DNA from 3 places in the Vibrio pelagius genome. Region 3 is predicted to be linked to each of the others. Evidence: riboswitches for the same ligand, from Rfam matches in the RefSeq annotation. Region 3 holds a riboswitch; each other region holds the start of a gene.
The links. Region 3 has a riboswitch for thiamine pyrophosphate ahead of thiB (thiamine ABC transporter substrate binding subunit). Riboswitches for the same ligand answer to the same signal wherever they lie in the genome.
Positions count from the first base shown of each region.

Region 1: another riboswitch for thiamine pyrophosphate. It lies ahead of thiD (bifunctional hydroxymethylpyrimidine kinase/phosphomethylpyrimidine kinase); the one in region 3 lies ahead of thiB (thiamine ABC transporter substrate binding subunit).
Region 2: another riboswitch for thiamine pyrophosphate. It lies ahead of thiC (phosphomethylpyrimidine synthase ThiC); the one in region 3 lies ahead of thiB (thiamine ABC transporter substrate binding subunit).

Region 1 covers NZ_AP025504.1:1,291,335-1,294,614, reverse strand. The annotation lists gene vsple_RS19815 (ABC transporter ATP-binding protein) at 34-813, opposite strand; gene thiD (bifunctional hydroxymethylpyrimidine kinase/phosphomethylpyrimidine kinase) at 803-1,663, opposite strand; TPP riboswitch at 1,767-1,878, opposite strand; gene vsple_RS19805 (ABC transporter substrate-binding protein) at 2,107-3,280, opposite strand, start outside.
Region 2 covers NZ_AP025503.1:3,117,118-3,120,397, reverse strand. The annotation lists gene vsple_RS13930 (multicopper oxidase family protein) at 1-1,021, shown strand, start outside; gene crcB (fluoride efflux transporter CrcB) at 1,131-1,514, shown strand; TPP riboswitch at 1,581-1,679, shown strand; gene thiC (phosphomethylpyrimidine synthase ThiC) at 1,838-3,280, shown strand, end outside.
Region 3 covers NZ_AP025503.1:2,806,603-2,809,882, forward strand. The annotation lists gene thiP (thiamine/thiamine pyrophosphate ABC transporter permease ThiP) at 1-693, opposite strand, end outside; gene thiB (thiamine ABC transporter substrate binding subunit) at 764-1,756, opposite strand; TPP riboswitch at 1,809-1,928, opposite strand; gene vsple_RS12405 (flavin prenyltransferase UbiX) at 1,972-2,595, opposite strand; gene mpl (UDP-N-acetylmuramate:L-alanyl-gamma-D-glutamyl-meso-diaminopimelate ligase) at 2,635-3,280, opposite strand, start outside.

The sequences.
Region 1 (3,280 bases), on a different replicon from region 3:
GATGCCGATTGAGGCTTGGCTAGCGCTTGGGAACTATGCATAGTCTTGCTCCAACTGCTCTAATATTTTCTGCTGAATGCTCGCGCACTGACCATCTAGGGTTCTTGGAGGCAATGTTGTCGGAACTTGCAGTGATTGAGCAGATGCGGGTGAGCCTTGCAACACGTAAAGGTTGTGTGCCAAGCGCACCGCTTCTTGTGGATCATGAGTAATCAAGACCACGGTTTTATCTTGTAGCAAGTGAGCCGCTAAGGTTTGCAGTTTGTGCCTTGTTACCGCATCTAACGCGGAGAAAGGCTCATCCATCAATACGATAGGTTTGTCTTGCATAAGCGTTCGCGCTAACGCAACACGTTGACGCATGCCACCAGACAGTTGTTGTGGCATAGCGTGAGCATAATCAGCAAGCCCAACCGATTTCAGCAAAGACAAAGCTCTTGCGTGGTTGTCTGCATCGCTTAAAGTACTTTCCAAGCTTTGGGTGTCTTTCCCAGTAAAGCGATGGCTTAGACATACGTTATCAATCACCGATAACCAAGGCAGCAGCAGATCTTGCTGTGCCATGTAAGCAACCTTGCCCTCTAGCGATTGACCATCACTCGTCTTCACGACACCTTGCCACTCGATGCTCTCACCCAATAGACCAGCGAGATAACGTAAAATGGTCGTTTTCCCGCAGCCACTTCTGCCCAATAACACGGTCCATTGAGATGCAGGAATCGATAAGCTCAGGCCTTGTAACGTCGGCTGTTGGTTATCGAGATAACGAATGCTGGCACTGGTGATTTCAACGCCAAGGGATTTAGCGGACATCAGCATGACCTGCGTAGAAGTGATTCACAGGTCCGTGCCCTTGACCGACATTTAATTGATCTGCGTGGGCAATCGCTTCCGAGATATAGCGCTTACCAAGCTCAACGGATTGAGTCAGCTCATTCCCTTGCGCAAGGTAAGAGGCAATAGCCGAAGAAAGCGTGCATCCCGTTCCGTGAGTGTTCTTGGTTGGGAAGCGTTTTGCGCTGATGAGAGCAGTGCTTGTTGGCAAAATCATTAGGTCATTGCTGTTTTCGTCTTGCTCTAAGTGGCCACCTTTCAACAGCACTGCTTTCGCACCCAACGCGCGAAGTTCTTCAACCATATCTTGCATGTCGGCTTCGCTTTCAGGAACAGGTTTCCCAGTCAATGCAGCGCCTTCCGGCAAGTTAGGTGTAATGATGTCGGCAAGTGGAATAAGCGTTTCTTTCAAGGTACTGATGGCTGACTGCTCAAGCAACAAGTCGCCACTGGTCGCAACCATTACTGGGTCAATAACCAGATGTTTGGGTTGATACTGCTTAATCTTATCCGCTACAACCTTGATGATGTTTGAATCTGCCAACATGCCGACTTTGACCGCAACGACGTTCAGGTCACTGAATACTGCATCAAGCTGGCTTGCAACATGATCTAATGGAATCGGAAAGATGGCGGAAACGCCTTGTGTATTTTGCGACGTGATTGCAGTGATCACTGAACATGCAAAACTACCGGTCGCAGACATGGCTTTGATATCGGCTTGAATACCCGCGCCGCCGCCACTGTCTGAACCCGCAATGGTTAACACAATTGGAGTGCTTGAAGAAATGGACTGAATGTCGATTTGGGTGCTGGAATGCTGTGTCATGGTCGCTCCTACCATCTAAAAGACGCAGGAGAACTGAACTAAAACCGAGATGGCAGGCACCAGAGATCGAAGGATCGATGGAATGAAAGTCGGTACCGCATAGGTTTTAGTATCAATAGTTCCCTACGCCAGTACTAACTGAATCAGGTTCAACGGGTCTCGAAATTCGATCTCAGCAAATACAACATGGTGTAATTGCCCCCCGACTATTTGCATCCATACTAACAGCACTCTTGAGAGTGAGGTAATCATTTTGCAGATTATTATTTACTAAAGCGTGAACGAAATCGTTTTTGTGCGCAAATTCGTCAGGTATTTTGCGTTGTTCACTTTTTATCTCTTATCTTTAATCAACACTTCGAGCTCGTCGTTGCGCGCCTCAATTCGGTTTCTACCTCGCCAATAACGGCAAACGACTTTATCTATTCTAGATTTGTTCTCCTTTAGCGGCCTTCAAAGACAACCTGATTGAAGTCGATCCAGCCATTAGTAAGAAGATCCATCGCATTCACTTTATGAGAGATTCTCATATCTTGCGCGCATTGAAAAAGAGGAATATAGATCGCTTTTCGAATCAATTCGCGCTCAATTCGCTGATAACCTTGTACACGCTTACTTTCATCAGATTGAGCCAAATTATCAAAGACTTGCTGTTCGAACCAAGTCTTTGATTGCTTATTCAGAGTCGCCGTCACGGTGTTAGTGCACAACAACCATCCGAGCCAGGAACTCTCTTTATGTTCACCAAACACCTCACCAGAAACAATAATATCCGCACTCGATTGTCGTTCTACTTGGTCAAATTCAGGGTATGGCAGCACGGTAAGGTTTGAGTTTAAGCCATGCTGACATAGCAAATCAGTGATGTTTTCAGCCGCTTCAATATGCCCAGGCAGCTGATAAGTTAACACCTCCAGCGGTACCTGATTCGCGAAAGACAAGTCCACTGCTTTACCAAGTTTTAAGGGTTCAAGGCTTGTCATTCCTGAGGCTCGTCGATAAATCATAGTGTCTCTCACACCATTCATCGGCAAGGATTGCAGCAACTGTTGGATGTATCGACGATGATTTGCCAACTTCATCCATGCGTTGTTTGCACTGTTTAAACAAGCGTAGATACAGCCCTCTTCCCACTGTTGTACCTGTGTGAATTCATCAGCAATATCCGGGGCAGAGCTGCCATGCACAATATCGCAATGCATTTGAAAGTCATTTGCAGATAAGCCCATGTTCCAGATTTCTACGCCATCTAGCCAAGGTCGATAGCCGTGATAATGAGGAGACGCAGTAAGTAGCGTTCGGTAATCGGTTTGCTCTACCAATCGAAACGCTCCACTTCCGACTATCGTACCGTAGCTGTTCAATTTGGAAACCGATAGCGCACCATGCGCCATCAGCCTTGGCAGATAATGAGACAAACGTTTGGAGCGAATTCGTAAGGTGTACTCGTCGACCACAGAAAACTCATCAATGAGTAAGAACAGACCTCGGCTCACCGAGTTTGACGAGATGATCGATTCATAGGCTGCCTTCACATCAAATGCAGTCAGTGCTGAGCCATCCCAGAACTTAAGTGACTTACGCAGTCGAACCTCTAGCATATCGCCTGTATGCACC
Region 2 (3,280 bases), 310 kb from region 3:
TGAGTTTACTCCACCAGATGCGGGTACCTTCTGGTATCACCCACATATGAATAGTGTTAAACAGCTAGGAATGGGGTTAGTAGGGCTGATCATTGTTGAAGAGTCTCAGCCCGTAGCTTTTGATGAAGAGTTACCCCTGATGCTTAAACATTGGCATCTTGATAAGCAAGGACAGTGGAAGGATCTGATGATTCCAAGAATGAGTGCTCGTATGGGTACCCCTGGGGAATGGAGTAGTGTGAATGGTGTTCATGAGCCGAAATACCTGATTAAGCAAAACGCGACAACACGTCTGCGAATCGCTAATGTCGACAACACTATTACTTATCCTATTGCGGTCGAGGGTGTGGAGGCTTGGGTTATTGCTATTGATGGCAACCCTGTAAAGACGCCTTATCGACTGACGCAACATAAGGTTGGTCCGGGCATGCGAGTGGATATTGGATTTGTGGCTCCGACTAAAGGTACTACTATAAATGTCTTGCAGATGAAAGGACGTTTTCCATTTTCATTATGTTCATTAGAAGTCGTGGACTCGAACTTGCCATCCGAGCAGGTATTACCTTCTTTACCACTCAACCCGGTTCCTAATCTAGATCTCGATAATGCTACTGAAATCGATTTTTTGTTTGAGTGGGAGGGGGCGATCAGTCCGGCAGGAAAAGATGGCAAGTCGATGCCTAAATTCTGGCTGACGAACAAGCGCGCATGGGAAGGGATGAGTAAGGGTAATATACCTGAGCCACTTGCGACGTTAGAGCTTGGAAAGACATACATTTTCGATCTCAAGAACGTGACTCAGTATCACCACCCGATCCATATTCATGGCCATACCTTTACCGTACTTGAGCTGGATGGTAAGAAAGTCGAAGAGCCATTCCATACAGACACTGTTCTGCTTGGTAAGAATGGGAGTGCTAAGGCTGCTTTCGTTGCTGATAACCCGGGGCGTTGGATGTATCACTGTCATGTTATTGAACATATGAAGACAGGTTTAATGGGTTACATTGAAGTAAAGTGACAGCTGTAACGTTTTGATGTTGAAATGTGTCCAAGGAATTTATTCACAAATTTTCTCGAAAAAAAATTGAGTGAGGCTAGAATATCCTTAAGTCTTATGTGGGGGAATTATGGGTCAGTTTTCAATTTTGGGGTTTATCGCTATCGGTGGTGCATTTGGTGCATGTTCTCGTTATTTAATTTCTGAGTTGTGTGTGGTGCTATTGGGGCGTGGCTTTCCGTACGGCACTCTGACAGTGAATGTCGTCGGTTCATTTATTATGGGCCTACTGATCGCTGCATTCGAGAATGAGATGGTAGCAACCGAACCATGGCGTCAGATTATTGGGTTAGGCTTTCTAGGTGCATTAACGACATTCTCCACCTTCTCTATGGATAACGTGTTGTTGATGCAACAGGGCGCTTTTTTCAAGATGGGGCTTAATGTGCTACTAAATGTGGTATTGAGTATTTCTGCAGCTTGGATTGGCTTTCAGTTGCTAATTAAGAGTTAGTTCTCTAAATTCGTATCAAAATCACACAGGTCGGCTTGGTTTAACCAAGCCGATTTTATATACTAAATTCACTTGTCGGAGTGCCATAAGGCTGAGACCGTTCATTCGGGATCCGTTGAACCTGATCAGGTTAATACCTGCGAAGGGAACAAGAGAAGATATCCTTGCTGGAATTCTCTCTAGCAGACCTATCATTAAGCTAAACATTAGGCCGCTTTTGCCCAATTTGGGTATACCTATGTTCAGCCCCTCTTGTCGCATCTTTCCGCCAAGCATTTTTATCCGAATTTATTATCTAGAATAACGAAGCAAGGAAAAATGCTATGTCGAATCGCAAGCAAGCGAGACTGGAAGCAAAACAGTTTATAGAAACTCTCTCGGTACAACCGTACCCAAATTCAACCAAGGTTTACGTTGAAGGCTCTCGTGCCGATATTCGTGTCCCTATGCGCGAAATCTCTTTAGCCGATAGCCTAATAGGTGGCACCAAAGAAGCGCCTATCTTTGAGCCGAATGAGCCTATTCGCGTTTATGACACTTCGGGTGTGTATACAGACCCAGAGCATGAGATCGATCTTTATAACGGCTTACCGAAGCTGAGAGAGGGCTGGATTGAAGAGCGAGCCGATACCGAACTACTCGATGACGTGAGCTCGGTTTACACCAAAGAGCGCCTAGAAGATGAAACCTTAGATGAGCTTCGTTATGGTAATCTACCACGTATTCGACGTGCTAAAGATGGCCAATGTGTTACTCAAATGCATTATGCTCGTAAAGGAATCATTACCCCAGAAATGGAATACATCGCTCTGCGAGAGAACATGGGAAGAGCTCAGTACCGTGATGAAGTATTAACTCAGCAACATCCAGGTCAAAGCTTTGGGGCTAACCTGCCTAAAGACATTACTCCTGAATTTGTTCGCAGAGAGGTCGCTGAAGGTCGCGCAATTATCCCTTCCAATATCAACCACCCAGAATCTGAACCAATGATCATTGGTCGAAACTTCCTGGTAAAGGTTAATGCAAACATCGGCAACTCTTCCGTGTCATCTTCTATTGAGGAAGAGGTTGAGAAGCTAGTATGGGCAACTCGTTGGGGTGGCGATACCGTGATGGATCTCTCTACTGGGCGAAACATTCATGAGACGCGCGAATGGATACTGCGTAATAGCCCAGTGCCGATTGGTACGGTTCCTATGTATCAAGCTCTAGAAAAGGTTAATGGTGTTGCTGAGAACCTAAACTGGGAAGTGATGCGTGATACTTTGATTGAACAGGCTGAGCAGGGTGTTGACTACTTTACGATTCATGCTGGCTTACTACTTCGTTATGTACCAATGACTGCGAAACGCGTAACCGGTATCGTCTCGCGAGGTGGTTCAATTATCGCTAAGTGGTGCTTGGCTCATCATCAAGAAAGCTTTCTATACACAAACTTCAGAGAGATCTGTGAGATCTGTGCTAAATACGATGTTGCTCTATCGTTAGGTGATGGCTTGCGTCCAGGCTCTGTTGCTGATGCTAATGATGAAGCGCAATTTGCCGAGCTTCGCACGCTAGGCGAGTTAACTAAAATTGCTTGGGAATACGATGTTCAGGTCATTATTGAAGGCCCTGGTCATGTGCCTATGCATATGATCAAAGAGAACATGGACGAGCAGCTTGAACATTGCCATGAAGCGCCGTTTTATACTCTTGGTCCACTGACGACGGATATTGCACCGGGATATGACCATATAACTTCAGGCATCGGAGCGGCCATGATT
Region 3 (3,280 bases):
AAAATCAAATTTAATCGCTTGATAGATAGCAAGCTCGATGGTTGTCGACTTAGGACCACCGCCCAATGCCATCACAGTTGCAAAACTGGTAAAGCAGAGCATAAAGACTAAACCACACACATGCGGCAGCTGCTGCTTAAGGCGCGGCCATTCAACCCACTTAAATTTATCCCAGTGACTCATTCCAAGGTGTGCACATAACTTGTGTTGCTCAACCGGAACCGTATCTAAAGCTTGTAACAACAATCGACTTGCATAAGGCAGATTGAAAAAGACATGCGCAAGCAAAATGCCATTCAACCCATAGATAGAAAATGGCAAGTCCATATCAATAGCTTGAAGCAGTTTCGCCAGCCAACCACTATTACCATAGATGGCCAAAATACCAAATACGCCGACCAATACTGGCAGAACCAAAGTGGAAGCAAACAGCCTTAGCAGTAGGGAACGACCTGGGAATTGGCGGCGAGATAAGGCATGTGCCACAGGAACCGCAAATACAACGCTCAATAACATGGATAGCGTTGCTTGATAAAAACTGAATTTGGTAACGTGCCAGTAATATGGATCAGACCATACTTGGCTGATATCAAGAGAAGGGGCATTGCTTAGCAATGCCCCTACTGATGAAACCACAAAGGCGGTAATGGTCAACGCGACCCAAATACCCACCTTAGGTGTATTCTTTAACATAAAGAGTGATTATCTCGATGTTGAGCCTCTAATGGGAATAGAGGCTCAATGCCCAACATCGGGCTCTTAATTAAAAAGTCAGGGCGTTTTGCCACTCACGAATCCACGGCTTGCGCTTCTCAGCCACTTCTTCAGAAGTGAAGCTTAGGGATTTATTAGGCATCGTCAGCTGTTCAAACCCTTTTGGTAGCTCGACATCCGTCACTGGGTACATCCAGTTGCCCGTTGGCATCGCCGATTGGAATTCGTCACTCAGAATGAACGCCATGAACTCATCAGCTAGCTTCTCATTATCGCTGCCTTTCACTTTTGCAGCCACTTCAACTTGCGTGTAATGACCTTCCGCAAAATCAGCAGACGCATATTTCGTGTCACTCTCAGCGATGATGTGGTAAGCCGGAGAAGTCGTGTATGAGAGCACCATATCTGACTCACCCTCAAGGAACATAGAGTAAGCTTCAGACCAGCCTTTAGTCACAGTAACGGTTTTCTTGGAAAGCTGTTTCCACGCTTGAGTTGCATCGTCGCCATAAACCGACTTCATCCACAGCATCAGACCTTGGCCTGGCGTTGAAGTACGCGGATCTTGGTAAATCACCTTGAGATCGTCACGCTGTTCAACCAACTCTTTCAAGCTCTTAGGTGGGTTTGATAGCTTTTCTGTGTTGTAGATAAATGAGAAGTAACCGAAGTCATAAGGAACAAAGGTGCTGTCATCCCAGCCATTAGGTAGCACTACCGAAGAGGTATCGACACTATGCTCGGCAAGTAGACCCGTTTTCTTCGCTTCCGCCATTAGGTTTTGATCAAGGCCAAGCACCACATCGGCTTTGCTATTGCCACCCTCTAGACGCAAGCGGTTTAGAATTGATACTCCGTCTTCCAGCGCAACAAAGTTCACATCACAGCCACATTTCTCTTCAAATGCTTTCTCTACAGCAGGACGCGGGCCCCAGTCTGCAGCGAAAGAATCATAAGTATATACCGTAAGAGTATTATCGGACGCTAGTGCGGAAAAAGAAGCCGCTGTAGTAACAGCAAGAGTGGTTAATGCAAATTTCACTGGACGCTCTCCGTGGTCTGAGCGGCACAGGCTTGAGGGAGGACAATGGAAACGTACTGCCTAACTCAATTCCTACGCCAGCATTATCTGGTTCAGGTTTACGGGTCCCAAGTTGACACTTGATCTCAGCCACCATTCATTATTTGAATGGTTAGCTCCCCGATGAGTAAGCAGAATTGTAATTGTATTTTAACCAATAAGCTACAAAGTTCGCCTTAATGACGCTGATCGTAGCCCCATCTTGGTACTAAACCCTGCTCTATCCCTAGGTGGTCAAGAATGCGAGCTACCATGAAATCGACAAGGTCATCGATCGATTTTGGCTGATGATAGAAACCCGGAGCCGCTGGCATGATGGTCACTCCCATCGTCGAGAGTTTGTGCATATTTTCCAAGTGTAGCGTCGAGAATGGCGTCTCTCGAACCACTAACAACAACTGACCGCGCTCTTTCATAACGACATCGGCAGCGCGTTCAATCAAGTTATCAGACATGCCGTGAGCTATCGATGCAACGCTTCCTGCTGAACATGGGCAAACCACCATCTGCTTAGGCGCGGCAGAGCCTGAAGCAACAGGAGAGAACCAATCGTCTTTACCGCACACCACCAAACGGTCAGGATCGCAGTTCAGGTATTTGACCAACACTGCTTTGGCCGCATCAGGGCCTGAAGGCAGCTTGAGATCATGTTCGGTCGCTAGCACTACTCTCGCAGCCGACGATATTAACAGGTATACCTTATAATCAGCGGCAAGTAGGCACTCTAATAAGCGCAAGCCGTATGGGGCACCAGAAGCGCCGGTGAATGCGAGGGTAATCGCTTTACTCTGTTTGGTCATGATCTCTTGTACTTCTTAAATCGATTAGAACGCGTGTATTTAACCTTTGGCCGCCAATCCATCAAGCAATTTCTGATGTATACCACCAAAACCACCATTGCTCATCACTAAGATTTGGTCACCCGGTTGCGCTTGCTCAATAATGCTCGTGACTAAAGAATCTAGATCGTCACTGACAATAGCGGGCTGATGACAAGCGTCTGCGACCTCTTGAACCGACCAATCGATGTTATCTGGTTGGAACAAGAAAGTGCGGTCCGCTTGCTTCAACGAATCGGCAAGGGTTTCTTTATGCACGCCTCGCTTCATCGTAGCAGAGCGAGGCTCCAATACGGCGATAATTTTACTGTTGCCTACCTTATTACGTAGGCCACCTAGAGTGAGTTCAATTGCCGTTGGGTGATGCGCAAAATCGTCGTATACCGTAACTCCAGCCACTTCCCCTTTTAGCTCTAAACGACGCTTGGTATTGATAAACTTGGCCAAAGACTCACACGCCAGGTCGGGAGTCACGCCGACATGTCTAGCGGCAGCGATCGCCATCAAAGCATTATTGACGTTGTGATCCCCCACCAACGGCCATTCAACCTGGCCGACACATTCACCTTGGAACAACACGTTGAACTGCGAGCCATCTTTGACTCGCTTTTCAGCACGCCAATCCGCCTCTTCACCCGCAAATTCC